Regions from separate parts of the Cytophaga hutchinsonii ATCC 33406 genome, predicted to be linked through region 3. Evidence: riboswitches for the same ligand, from Rfam matches in the RefSeq annotation. Region 3 holds a riboswitch; each other region holds the start of a gene.
What was found. Region 3 has a riboswitch for S-adenosylmethionine ahead of metX (homoserine O-acetyltransferase family protein). Riboswitches for the same ligand answer to the same signal wherever they lie in the genome.

Region 1: it holds a riboswitch for S-adenosylmethionine, as region 3 does, so the genes downstream of both, CHU_RS08855 (PLP-dependent transferase) here and metX (homoserine O-acetyltransferase family protein) in region 3, are expected to answer to the same signal.
Region 2: it holds a riboswitch for S-adenosylmethionine, as region 3 does, so the genes downstream of both, CHU_RS04820 (hypothetical protein) here and metX (homoserine O-acetyltransferase family protein) in region 3, are expected to answer to the same signal.

What each region holds. Positions count from the first base shown of each region.
Region 1 covers NC_008255.1:2,125,682-2,130,407, forward strand. The annotation lists gene CHU_RS08845 (sterol desaturase family protein) at 1-324, opposite strand, end outside; gene CHU_RS08850 (alpha/beta fold hydrolase) at 406-1,197, opposite strand; gene CHU_RS08855 (PLP-dependent transferase) at 1,257-2,429, opposite strand; SAM riboswitch class I at 2,559-2,660, opposite strand; gene CHU_RS08860 (CvfB family protein) at 2,926-3,759, shown strand; gene CHU_RS08865 (family 2A encapsulin nanocompartment shell protein) at 4,067-4,726, shown strand, end outside.
Region 2 covers NC_008255.1:1,134,479-1,139,204, forward strand. The annotation lists gene CHU_RS04810 (hypothetical protein) at 47-352, opposite strand; gene CHU_RS04815 (PhzF family phenazine biosynthesis protein) at 463-1,254, opposite strand; gene CHU_RS04820 (hypothetical protein) at 1,355-1,639, opposite strand; SAM riboswitch class I at 1,720-1,819, opposite strand; gene CHU_RS04825 (pyridoxal phosphate-dependent aminotransferase) at 2,092-3,396, shown strand; gene CHU_RS04830 (sensor histidine kinase) at 3,491-4,726, opposite strand, start outside.
Region 3 covers NC_008255.1:163,194-167,919, reverse strand. The annotation lists gene CHU_RS00710 (aspartate-semialdehyde dehydrogenase) at 1-661, shown strand, start outside; gene CHU_RS00705 (YicC/YloC family endoribonuclease) at 784-1,665, shown strand; gene CHU_RS00700 (hypothetical protein) at 1,660-2,040, opposite strand; SAM riboswitch class I at 2,446-2,555, shown strand; gene metX (homoserine O-acetyltransferase family protein) at 2,692-3,708, shown strand; gene CHU_RS00690 (AsmA-like C-terminal region-containing protein) at 3,832-4,726, shown strand, end outside.

The DNA.
Region 1 (4,726 bases), 2.0 Mb from region 3:
AATATGAAACGCCCACAAAATATTGATCTCATGACCCAGACGATGATACCAGTACCAGACAAAATCCGTGAGTAATATTAATGCGACCCAGCTGTACCAGCTTGATACAATATCAATCAATGCAAAATGGTTGTGAATGTACCGGAATACAAAATAGAACACCCCGGCAAGCCATATGTTGCATAAGCGCTCCGCAGCACCGATAGAAAGATTAGAGATTATTTTTTTGTAGCTGAATACAATCCCGAATATTTTTTTGGCAAGCAGCATTTCAACTCCGATGAAAGCCAGTACTGCCAGTATCCCCCATGCGTATATAGTCATATAGGTTCTGTTTTTAAATTAGAATAAATAAAAAGGCCCGGTTAAACACTTGTTTTAACCGAGCCTTGAATAGAACGTTCATTAACCTACGTTTGCGTATGCAAATGTTTCGGTGTTAAAATAACTTTCCAATGCTTCGTTAAACTGCTCCGGACGCTCCATCATAGGTGCGTGCCCGCATTCTTCAATGATACGAAGCTCGGTGTTTCCGGAAAGTAATTTTTTAAATTTATAAGCAATCTCAAGCGGTGTAATCCTGTCCTGTCTGCCCCATACAAGTAACGTTGGAGTAGTTATCTGTTTTAACGCATCTGCAACATTATTCCCGTTTGCAGCACGCACGATTTTAATAACACGAATCGATTTGCGTATATCGTTTACTGTTTCAAAGACCTGATCAACCAGATTTTTAGTAACAATATTGTCGTTGTGGAATGTATAACGTACACGGTCTTCGATATAAGCATAGTCACCACGTTTCGGATAACTTGCCCCCATAGTGCTTTCATATAAACCAGCGCTGCCCGTTAACACCAAACGGATCACCTTTTCAGGATACGCAACAGAATACAAAATTGCTACCTGTCCGCCTAAAGAATTTCCAACCAGATTGAAACGCTCTATTTTTAATTCTGTAACCAATTCATGAAGATACGTTACCAAACCATCCAGACCATCTTTTTGCATGGTGCCATCATAGATCGGCATAATAGGTACAACAACGCGATAGCTCTTACTGAAATGATCGATCGTTGCTTTCCAGTTGCTAAGCTCACCAAACAATCCGTGCAGGAAAATAATTGTTTCGCCTTCTCCTTTTTCATGGAAGTTAAAAATCTGACGTTTTTCTGATTTATTGTTCTTGAATATCATGGCTGCTATTTATTTAAATGTGTAATTTATTTTATTAAAATATCTGTTAGTAAAAACTATTAGTTTCTTCTTTTATATGTAGTGGCATTAGCTGTCAGTAATTGTTTCAATTCGAAATCAAATACCTGCTTCAATTTATTTTCCTTGGTAATATTCTGCTTAAACTCAACGCTTCCTTTCAGTATTGAAAACACTTTTTGAAAATAATTTAAGACACGTGTATAATCTTCCGTTCTGATCTGGATAAAAAATTCTTTTCTTTCTGAATCAACTTCCACCTGTACACCATTCACATTCCCTGATCTGAATAAGCCTTTCAGTAACGAATAGCTATAATCGTTATCCCATAAGCTGAATTTAAACGTATAACCGTAGCCGCCTTTAAAATAAAGCTCAGCGTGTATATGGCTTTCTGCCGATTTCAAACCCGGATAATTAATTTCCATAATGTCTTCCTGATTGTTTAACCAGCGGGCCACATAGTTTGCCGTTCTTGAATAATCACCAAATTTGCGTGAAGCTTTTTTTACCAGCTTTTCAAGATAATCTTCCTTGTCTGCAAATAAATACGTCCACTTAGTATGCAGTATCCGGTTATTTTTTTGAACCCCCAGAACCGTTTTTCCTAAAACTTTATCCTTATTTGAATGCAGAATTCCATTTTCACCTTCAACAATAAATGCATGTACGCGATGCTTACTGAATAACTCAATCGAAGATGTATCGATCAGAACGAAATCCGCTCCGTCTTTCAATGGAGAATAAATGTGCCCAAGGCCGCCGAACGTGTTATCAAACACAACCGGAATATTCAGGCTATGTGCCTTCTGGATAATGTATCCGTAATCCTGTACATTCAATGTCTGCTGTTGAATCGTAGAAATATATACAACATCGATGGCATTTGTAAGAATAGATTCCCAATCATCTGCTGAATAATTTTCAGTATAGATTATTGATACACTTTTGCGCTGAAAGATTGCGGTATCTTCAAGCCACTCTCTTTTGGATTGAAAACTTAAAACAGTACCTCCTTTAGGTAACAGGTTTTTAATTAATGAAAAACGTGCCGAACGGAATGTTTTTTTAGCAAGTGCATTTACACCGCTTTCTATTGAAGCAATCTGTTTTTCTACTTCCAGTAATTGGTGGTTGGTAGAAATGGAATGCGAAATTTTATTTATTTCTGAAAGTGTATATACTGGACGATTGGATAGTGTTATAGCTGTCATGATAATACGTGTTAAATGAGTAAATAAATTAAAGATTGGCTGAAAGAGGCCGGTGATTTTAGTTTCAACAACAGGCTGTGGCTAAACTAAAATGAAGTGAGGTCAAAAGTTGTTTTTTCATACGATGGTAATTTATAGTTCCCTTTTATTTTTGGGCAGGTTTAGCACCGTTCTTTAAGTCGGTTGCTATAGGATCATTGAGCCTGCTCTCTTCCCTATTCTGTATAAATGCTGTGCGCTTAGCACTAACTGAATGTAAAATTGCATCATTTATTTTAATAATGCAAGTATCTCTATCGGTTTAATAGAGATTAATTTTAATAAACTGATTAACAGAATATTAATTACTCATAAATATTTCCACATAACAAAAAATGGCGTAATTGTTTCACAAATGTATACTCTAATAATAGAGAATGTTTCAGCCGTTTATGTAAGCTTAAATAAATGAAAGCAATGTAAAATTAAAGCGTTAATTTTACATGGAATAACGAATATGATGATAGAAGTAGGAAAAAATAATGTCTTAACTGCTTTACGCATGACAAGCGTAGGTATGTATCTGGGCAACGATGAAGGCGAAGAGGTTTTATTACCTAATAAATATGTACCCGATGATTTCAATGTAGATGACAGCATTGATGTCTTTATATACAAGGATTCCGAAGACCGCATTATTGCAACAAACCTGGAACCTAAAATTAAATTAAATGAGTTTGCTTGTTTGATTTGTAAAGATGTAAACAACATTGGTGCTTTCCTGGATTGGGGCCTGGAAAAAGATCTGCTTGTTCCCTTTCGTGAACAAGGCAAAAAAATGGAAGTTGGCAAACGCTATCCGGTTTATCTGTATCTGGATGAACGCACAGGCAGACTAGCCGCGTCCAGCAAGATAGAGAGCTTTATTGAAAAACAGAACATCAGATTAGAAGTGGGTGAAAAAGTTAATTTGTTGATTTGTTATACCAGTGATCTTGGTGTGAATGTAATCATCAATAATACCTACAAAGGAATTATCTATCACAACGATCTCTTCACGTATATTTCCATTGGCGATAAAGTTGAAGGATATATTAAAAATATCCGTGAAGAAGGAAAGATTGATGTAACGCTGCAGAAGCTTGGCTACAGCCAGATTGAAGACGCTGCAGAAAAAATCTTATCAAAACTTCGTGCCTCTGCGGGTGTTTTAAAATTAACGGACAAAAGTGATTCAGAAGAAATCATGTTCCGCTTGCAGATGAGTAAAAAGAATTTTAAGAAAGCAATCGGTGGTTTATATAAACAAGGGCTGATCCGTCTGGAAGAAGACGGCATATATCTGGTCTAACGTTATTGATCCCATAAACCTATGAAATTTGAAGTCCTGTTTATCTGCAGGACTTTTTTTATATACAAAAAGTGCAAAATTATTTTTAGAATGCTTTTGCTTTTTTTCACCATATAATCTTTGGTGGTATTTCCTTTCCTAGTATTGATTTGAATTGCCTATTACAAAACAGCCAAATATTTAAAATTTTACCTGATTTATAATGATTTAATGTATTGCAAATATTACCCTAGTAACTTGGTAGATATAATAGATTATATCTACATTTGATTTATAAATCATTATTTAATCCAAATTAAGAGGAAAAATGTCAGACGTAAACAAACAAACAGCCCTTGGTGATGTAGCCGCAAGGCAATTAGCCATAGCAACCAGAACGGTACCACAAATGGTAGCAATTACCCCAAGGTGGTTAACGCATTTATTGAATTGGATTCCTGTAGAATCAGGTGTATACCGTTTAAACAAAGTAAAAGACGGCAGTGTAGCTGAAGTAGATTGTTCAGGCAGAGACGAACGCGAATTACCGCATACCTTCATTGATTATGTTGAAAATCCACGTGAGTATAATCTGAGTGCTGTAAACACGGTGCTTGATGTACATACGCGTGTATCAGACTTATACAGCAAACCCTACAATCAGATCAGCGAACAGTTACGCTTAACGATCGAAAGCATCAAGGAACGTCAGGAAAGTGAATTGATCAACAACAGAGAATATGGGTTGTTAGCAAGTGTTGCTACTGCGCAGCGTATCAAAACACGTGTAGGTGCCCCTACTCCGGATGACTTTGATGAACTCATCACTAAAGTATGGAAAGAACCGGGTTTCTTTTTATTGCACCCCTTAGCGATTGCAGCCTTTGGCCGTGAGTGTACACGCAGAGGTGTTCCACCTCCAACGGTTTCTCTTTTCGGTTCTCAGTTCATTACGTGGAGAGGTATTCCATTGATCCCTTCGGATAAA
Region 2 (4,726 bases), 970 kb from region 3:
TAATAGTAATAAGTCCCGTTAATGAAGCGGGACTTATTTTTTTGTCTTAGATAGCAGCAAGCAATCCAGTAAATGAATTTTTTAAGAACGAATTTTTATCGTCATTCATAAACTGTAGATAGGCTGTAATGGTATCTTTGCACGCACCATGTTCATTTGAAAAATGCTGTAGAATTTCAGGTGTGATTTCAGCAGGCTTTGATAAAAATAAGGAAAAGCAGATGAATTGAATAAATTCATTTTCAATAACTGTATTGCTGCGTTTATGAATTTTTGCATAACGAAGTAATTCAAGATCCAGTTCATCCTGAAAATGTTCGTAAGCAGGCATGTCGTCGAGAGAAGCAGACACTTTTTTAATTATCAATTATGAGTTATAAATTATGAATTTCTCGCAGGAATAAATTCTGAAATTTACGTCTATTGAAGTAAGTTATTTTTTTTTCATTCATAATTCATAATTTATAACTCATAATTAATTACCCCTTTGGAATAAAGTTCTGCTTTGCCGCCGATAAATACCCGGGTTCCGCCGTAGGTACAATGCAGGATACCGCCTCGTTTAGAGAGTTGTTTGGCAAACAGATTGTCTTTATTTAGTTTTTGCGCCCAGTACGGGATCAGCAAACAATGTGCTGATCCTGTAACAGGGTCTTCATCTATGCCGGATTGCGGTGCGAAAAACCGTGACACGAAATCGGCTGTATTTCCTTTTGCTGTAATGATTACACCTATAGCAGCATCTAATTTTTTTAATACCTGGAGGTCGGGGTTAGCTTCTATAACTTCCTGTTCTGTTGCTACCTCAATTAAAATGAAACTTTTGCCCGTAGCAACGGCAACAGGGTTAAGTCCGAGGTCTGAACCATATGTTTTTGAAGCCGGCAATTCTTTAAATGTATCTGAAGGGAAATTTAATACGAGAATGTCTTTTTCTTTAATAACCTTTAGTTCGCCGCTCTTTGAACGAAAGCGGATCTCATTTTTCGGATAGTTTAATTCATTAAATAATATATGTGCAGCTGCTAATGTTGCATGCCCGCAAAGCGGTACTTCTACCTGCGGCGTAAACCAGCGGATCGTATATGTATCCTGATCTTTTACAAAGAATGCCGTTTCTGAAAGGTTATTCTGCGCTGCAACGGATTGCAGTAAACCGTCTGCCGGCCACGATTCAAGCGGGCAGACAGCAGCAGGGTTTCCGGTAAATGGTCCAAACGAAAAGGCATTAACAATATAGATCGGTAAAGACATGTTGACGAATCAGGTGCGGGTGTTGGATGAATTTATAACGGATTTGAAACGTGTACTGTATGTGATGTGCATGCAGTACACGTTTTGCATTACACTTGAATTAGTTCAGAAATAAAACAGAACTATATAATGGATTCGATTTTTTTAAAGACCAGATAATTTTTTCTTCATAGATTGTCTGCTGGATGTCTGCCAGTGTTGTTGCAGGTTTAATCAGATTTGAAAGGTCTTCGTCAAATGCATTTGGTGTATAAACAGATTCCGCTTTTGAAAACGTTTCAGTATTACGGAATGTATTTTGAGCAAATGTCAATGTTTTATATTGAATCGTAGTTGTCATGGTAGTAAGCAATTGAGTGTTGATGAAATGATTTAGAGGCGACATTAAATCTATGATTTCAGTCGGTGTTACTTTCAAAGAAAGCAGATTGAATTAACAGCAGTTTCTTGTTTTCATAGTCGTACTTTTTATAGTTCCACATGGGTAGGAATTAGCACCTTGCTTTGGTGGGCAGGTTGCCAGAAGTTCATAGAGCCTAATCTCTCCCTTCGTTCTGTATAATACACGACCCTCAATTGGGTAGGTGATACAAATGTAGTTTAAATATTATAAATTGCAAATATTATTCTGAAATAATTTAAATTATTAATTTATTCAGAATAATATTCTGTTTTTGTTTAGTTGCAATTGCAATATTTGGAAAGTGATTACAGAGGTGAAATGAATGCCTGCAGAATGATCAACGTGCAGAATAAACTTTCTTTACACTTTCAAGGCTAAACTATACGCAATCCCATAAAGTGTTCTTAAATTAGCAGGATTTTAATCAAATTAGAATGAGGAATAAGATATTAAGTGATGGAGCAAAGGAGCTCAGCTACGAAATCAGGGAGATTGTAAAAAAGGCTGATCTGATCAATAAGAATGGTCAGTCAATCGTGTTTGAAAATATTGGAGATCCTATTCAAAAAAACAATGTCGTTCCGCAATGGATCAGAGAAACTATTTCTAATTTGACCTTAGATAATAAAAGCTATAGTTATTCTCCTTCCAAAGGAATTCTAAAAACGCGTCAATTTTTAGCGGAGTTAAATAATAAAAAAGCAGGTGCTCAAATAACGGCCGATGATATTTTATTTTTCAATGGTCTGGGTGATGCGATTGCAAAAGTGTATCAGTTCATCAGCCGCAGTTCCCGTGTAATCGGGCCATCTCCGGCATATTCTACGCACTCTTCTGCTGAAGCAGCGCACGCAAGTCAGGATCCGATCACGTATAAATTAGATCCGAATAATCATTGGTATCCGGATCTGGATGATCTGTATAATAAAGTAAAATACAATCCGAACATTATCGGTATTCTGATTATTAATCCCGATAACCCTACGGGGATGGTTTATCCGCTGGAAACATTGAAACGTATCGTTGAAATAGCACGGGAGTTTAATCTGTTTTTGCTGAGCGATGAAATTTATCTGAACATTACCTATAACGGTGCCCGTGCCTATTCTTTAGCCGAAGTTATTGAAGATGTGCCGGGTATTGCAATGAAAGGTATTTCAAAAGAATTTCCATGGCCGGGCTCACGTTGCGGGTGGATGGAATATTATAACCGTGGAAAAGATCAGGATTTTGATAAATTCTGTTCTGCACTGGATAATGCCAAGATGATTGAAGTATGTTCTACAACGCTTCCGCAGCTGGCTATTCCGGTGATCATGTCTGATCCGCGTTACCTGCCTTATCGGGAAGAGCTGAACAGCAAGATCGGTAAACGCAGCAAGATTATAGCGGGTATACTTGGGCAGATTCCTGAGCTGATGTTTAATGAAACATACGGCGCGTTTTATAATACGATTGTATTTAAAGATGGTGTGTTGAATGATAAACAGACGTTGCCTATTGAGAACGCTGCAAACAAGGCGTTGGTAGAGAAGTGGATTAGTGAGCCGAATGTAGATCTGGATAAACGTTTTGTATATTACCTGCTTGCAGCTAAAGGTATTTGTGTGGTTCCGATCTCTTCGTTCTGTTCGGATCTGAAAGGCTTTAGAGTAACATTGCTGGAAGAGAATGAAGAATTACTTGAACAGACATTTACAAGTATTCGGGACGCTATTAGATTGTATTTGAAAAGCTAAAACTGTACCGATAAAGAAACGGTATGCATTTTATATAAAAAATAGCCCATGACTTAAGTCATGGGCTATTTTTTATATAAAATGCAGTATATATCTAACAAGGTATTTCAATAATAAATGTTGTGCCTACATGCAGTTCGCTTTCCGCACGGATTGTGCCTCCAAGCATTTCCACCTGACTTTTTGTAATATACAGGCCTAAACCTTTTCCTTCCACATGTACATGGAAGCGTTTATAAAAACCGAATAATTTATCACCCACTTTTGATACATCCATTCCGATTCCGTTGTCGGAGATATGGATGGTAAAAGAGTTTGCAGCTGCCGACGTTATTTGAATGTCTATTCGCAACAATCTTTCCGGGTGCTTGTATTTTTGTGCATTGGAAAACAGATTGTAAAAAATACTTTCATAAAAAGACTTAATACCTGTTATTTCAAGGGCGGGATTAATATAAATATTTACACTCTTTCTCTTAATATCAAGCTGCTTTAAATTGTTTGCAATAATCGTATCAAAGTCAATCAGCTCTTTTATTTTTTCCGTGTTTTTATTTGATAGAATTTTATTTAAATCCCGTAAAATTTCATCCATTCTATTGATAACAATAAGGCTTTTGTCAACATAGATATGCTTGTCTGAAAGGTTCGTTTCCTGATTATATAATTCAAATAATCCTTTTAGTGTTGAGATTGGCCCGCGTAAATTATGGGAAGTAATATAATTGAACTGCTGCAGCTGATTGTTGGTATTGTTTATCTCTTCGATTGATTTTTGCAGCTCCCACGTTTTTTGAGAAACCAGTTCATTCAGCTTTTCATTCAGATTATTAAGTTCACTATTTGATCGCTTTAACTCCTCCGTACGGTTATATACAGTAGTTTCAAGGGTGTCATTCTGATTCGTTAACAGGAGCTCACGTTCTTTTAATACTTCAATCATTTTTTGCTGCGATTGAATATGTTTCAGTTTATACTGCTGGTATTTACCGGCCATGATCAGTGAAAAGATTCCACCCTGAATCAGCGTACCGACCTGTACATAATTATTCACAAAAGCAGTGCTCGGAATAATGTTTAAAGATGACAGGACAGCAAACATAATGGAACATAGATACAGTGACCACGCCCATATGAAGTATGACGCATTTGCATTACCTTTTCGCCGGATACCAAGACCATATAAAATATAAATGATGATCTGTAAAAAAGCAGTCATTTGTAATGTATATAAAGCCTGTGCATGCCAGCCGGCAAAACTCATCACGGCGATCAATATGAATATGGAGGTAAGTATCAGAAAGACAAATTTAATGCCGGGGTAATACGA
Region 3 (4,726 bases):
AAATGTTTTAACAAAAGAAGATAAGATTATTGCAAACCCGAACTGCTCTACAATTCAGATGGTAGTAGTATTGGAGCCATTACATAAAAAATATAAAATCAAACGTGTTGTTGTTTCAACGTATCAGTCTGTAACGGGTACTGGTAAAAAAGCAGTTGATCAGTTATTTGACGAACGTAAAGGCATTATGAATGGTGTAAAAGCATATCCATATCAGATTGATTTAAATTTATTGCCACACATTGATGTATTCCAGGAAAACGGATATACAAAAGAAGAAATGAAAATGATTTTGGAAACAAACAAGATCATGGGCGACGATTCAATCAAAGTTACTGCAACAACAGTTCGTGTTCCGGTTATTGGCGGACACTCTGAGTCTGTAAATATTGAGTTTGAAAATGACTTTGATGTTAATGAAGTAAAAGAATTACTTTCTAAAGCTCCGGGTATCATTGTTAAAGACAATCCGTCTAAATTAGAGTATCCTACGCCAATGGACGCGCATAACAGAGATGAAGTCTTTGTTGGCCGCATACGCAGAGATGAATCTCAGCCGAAAACATTGAATTTATGGATCGTTGCAGATAACCTGCGTAAAGGTGCTGCTACAAATGCAGTTCAAATTGCTGAATATTTAGTTGCGAATAAATTAGTTTAATATAATAACTGAAAGGTCATGCAAAAGTGCATGACCTTTTTGCTTTTCCTTACATAGCGCTTCAGAGTCTTTAGGTTCTTTTTTACTTTTCACTATATTGCGCTAAATACAAGTATTCTCTTATGATTAAATCAATGACAGGTTACGGTTCCCAGACTGCTGAGAACGATAAAATTTCAGTTACTGTAGAAATTAAATCCCTTAACTCTAAATTTTTAGATTTAAATCTACGGCTTTCAAAAGAGTATTCTGATAGAGAACTTGAAATAAGAAACCTGCTGAACAATACGGTTGAGCGTGGAAAAGTGGGCTTGAGCATAGATGTTCAATCAAAGGGAGGTGTTAAGCCAAAAGTATTTATCAATAGAGAACTGGTTGCATTATATTACAAAGACCTTAAGGAAACGGCTGATGCTATAGGTATTGTTGACTCGTCAGATTTATTTAAGTTAGCACTGCAAATGCCTAAGGCGATGGAATCTGAAGTTGAAAATCCGGATAATACGGAAGACTGGCTGCTGATTCAAAAAGTTTTGCTGGATGCTATTGCCAAGTGCAATGAATTCCGGACAGATGAAGGAAACACACTTGCGTTAAAATTTAAGGAATATATTAAAACGATTGCCGACTGCTTGACTCAGGTTGAAGTATTTGACCCACAGCGCATCGAAGCTATTCGTACACGCATCAGACAGCATTTTGATGAATTCAGCAAATCCGAACAATTAGACAACAGCCGTTTTGAGCAGGAATTGATTTTCTATATTGAAAAACTTGATATCAGCGAGGAAAAAGTGCGTTTGCGCAGCCACTTAAATTATTTTTTAGAATCCATGGATATTCCTGAGCCTAGTGGAAAGAAATTAGGATTCATCGCGCAGGAGATCGGCCGTGAAATCAATACGATTGGTTCTAAAGCAAATGATGCAAATATCCAGCGTTATGTTGTACAGATGAAAGAGGAACTGGAAAAAATAAAAGAGCAGGCCCTAAATATTTTATAGAGACTTTTCTGTCGGAGTCTGGCTATAAATGACTCCGATAAAAATAGAAATCACACCCACATTTGAGTGTAAAATATTGTCTTGTTTGGTAAAATGCAGAACATCTTCTATTGGGAGGTTTATCCAGGTAGAAACAACAAAGAAAATCATAATCCACCCTGTAATAATCAAATATGCTCTTATTGCTGTTAGATTATTTGTCAGCAAAATCATAAGTGCTATAATTCCATAATTTAACCGGTACAATTTTATTGGCACCCCTTCCGTAGCAAATGGGAGTTTGCTCGGACAGAAATAACTTATTACTGCGATTGCGGTCATTAACACTGCAGATAGTAACAAGAACCAATAATTTGGATTTTTATATTGAGTCATTTAACTATTTTCTTTCAAACGAATTTGAATGTACTTTTTAAAAAGTTGATTTGGAATTATTGAAAGATTGACGGTTTGTGGCCACTAATGTAACTTAGTACAACATGCAATAAATAAATATTTTAAGAACAATTCAACAATACGCTCTTAAATATATTATATTGTATATAACGGGAATGCATAGCTAAAGTTGTTTTAAGCTATATTCATTTTAGAACTCCCTAAGATACAGCAATATCATTTTTTAAATATTCTGTATGAAGTTATTTTAAAACAATAAACCACTGCTCTTTCGCTCATAAATTGAATCAAACGCCAGATTTTTATGTGGAATGCAAAATAAAAGTTTGTTTTTCTAATTGACATGCCTATTTTTGTCTACTCAAAATCAATTACGTAGTAGTTGATTTATAAAGAAGAGGGGAGAGAACGGGCTCTTTGAACCTCTAGCAACCTCCGGGAGCAAATCCAGAAAGGTGCTAATTCCTGACCTGAATAAACAGGGCATATAAATTAATTGCATATGATTAAAAACACCCTACTTGACGAAAGTCGAGCAACAGCATTATCTCTTACCCATTTCTGCTCTTACACTTCTACAGTGTATTTTACAGGGATTTCTATTGTTGAACGTTTAACTGCGTTGCAATAATGGAGTATCATATTTATACGCACAAATCTCCGGTTACGCTTGAGTCCGGCGCTGTTTTACCCGAAGTCCGCATTCAATATTCCACTTCAGGCATCAGAAATGCAGATGAAGATAATATCATTTGGGTTTGCCATGCGCTTACCGCTAATTCCGATGTAGAATCCTGGTGGCCGGGTCTTGTTGGTACAGATTATTTATATAATCCGCAAGAACACTTTATCGTGTGCGCCAATATTCTATCTTCCTGCTACGGCACTACCGGACCAACAGAAACAAATCCGGAAACAAATAAACCATACTTCCTTTCCTTCCCGGTTGTCACCATCCGCGACATGGTTACCATTCATGATATACTGAGAGAACACTTAGAAATAAAAAAAATTCATACACTTATTGGCGGTTCTCTGGGCGGGCAGCAAGCGATGGAGTGGGCCATTCAACAGCCTCATTTATTTCAGCATCTTATACTATTATCTACAAATGCATTTCACTCTCCCTGGGGCATTGCCTTTAATGAGTCGCAGCGTATGGCAATAGACATGGACCCTACATGGAAAAATCCTTCGCTTGACGCAGGCAGAGAAGGGTTGAAAACGGCACGCTCTATAGCTATGCTTTCCTACAGAAGTTACGAGACCTATGTAGAAACACAGCGTGAAGAAGACTCTTCTAAAACGGATGATTACAGAGCTATTACCTATCAGCATTACCAGGGTGATAAATTAGTAAAACGCTTCAACTGCCACTCCTATTGGTATCTGTCTAAAGCAATGGACAGTCATCATGTAGGAAGAAACAGAGAAAGTGCTGCAGCAGCATTAGCATCTATCCGCTCTAAAACACTTGTCATCGGTATTTCTTCAGATATTTTATTTCCGGTTTGCGAACAGGAATACGTTGCGAAGCATATCTCCGGAGCACAATATGTATGCATTGATTCTCTGTATGGCCACGATGGGTTTTTAACGGAAACGGACAAACTGGATGTTGTTATCCGGAATTTTTATCTCGAATAAGTATTATTCAATAAAAAGCCTTTAATTCTAGCATAAAAGCACGATTTTTTAGTAAATTTCGTTTGTCATATAATATTGTACAAACCGAATTTTATTTCCTTTTCAACTCAACAAATACTAGGTATGAAAAAATTCTTAAAGATCTCTGGTATATCTATCGGAGTCTTATTATTAGCTATGCTTATCCTGCCCTTTTTATTCAAGGATAAAATCAAAGGAATAATAGACGAACAGATCAAAAAAAATATCAACGGACAGGTTTGGTATAACGCCGAATCTTTTAGCCTGTCGCTTTTCTCTCACTTCCCGAACCTTACAGTCTCTATCGATGAATTGGGATTGGTGTCGAATGTAACAGAATTCAAAGGCGATACGCTTTTCGCAGCAAAGCAATTCAGTTTAACAATCGATATCATGAGTGTTATTTCAGGAGATCAGATAAAAGTTAAAGGTGTATTTCTGGATCAGCCTAAAATTGTTACAATTTTTGACAAAAGCGGTAAGATGAGCTGGGATATTACTTACCCGGATACAACACAAGCGCCTGCTGCACCTGAAGAACCTAGCACGCTAAACCTGAGTATTGAAAAATGGGAAATCAAAGATGGCACAATCATTTATGATGATCAGACAATGCCTATGTATGCTGAACTGAAACATCTGGACCACAAAGGTAGCGGCGATATAATGGCGGATGTATATGATCTCAAAACATATACAAAATCAACCAACGTACTTGTTGAATACGATGGTACAAAATACTTAGACGGACAAACGGTAACAGCTGATGCTGCTATGAATATTGATTTAGCAAAATCTGTTTATAAATTTTTAGACAATGAATTTGCTATCAATGATTTTAAATTCGGGTTCAACGGTGCTATTGAAATGCCTACGGATGATATCAAAATGGATATCACATACAATGCAAAAGAAACAGATTTTAAAAATTTATTATCTCTTTTACCTGCGGTATACAACAAAGATTTTGAAAAAGTAAAAACAGAAGGTATCATTG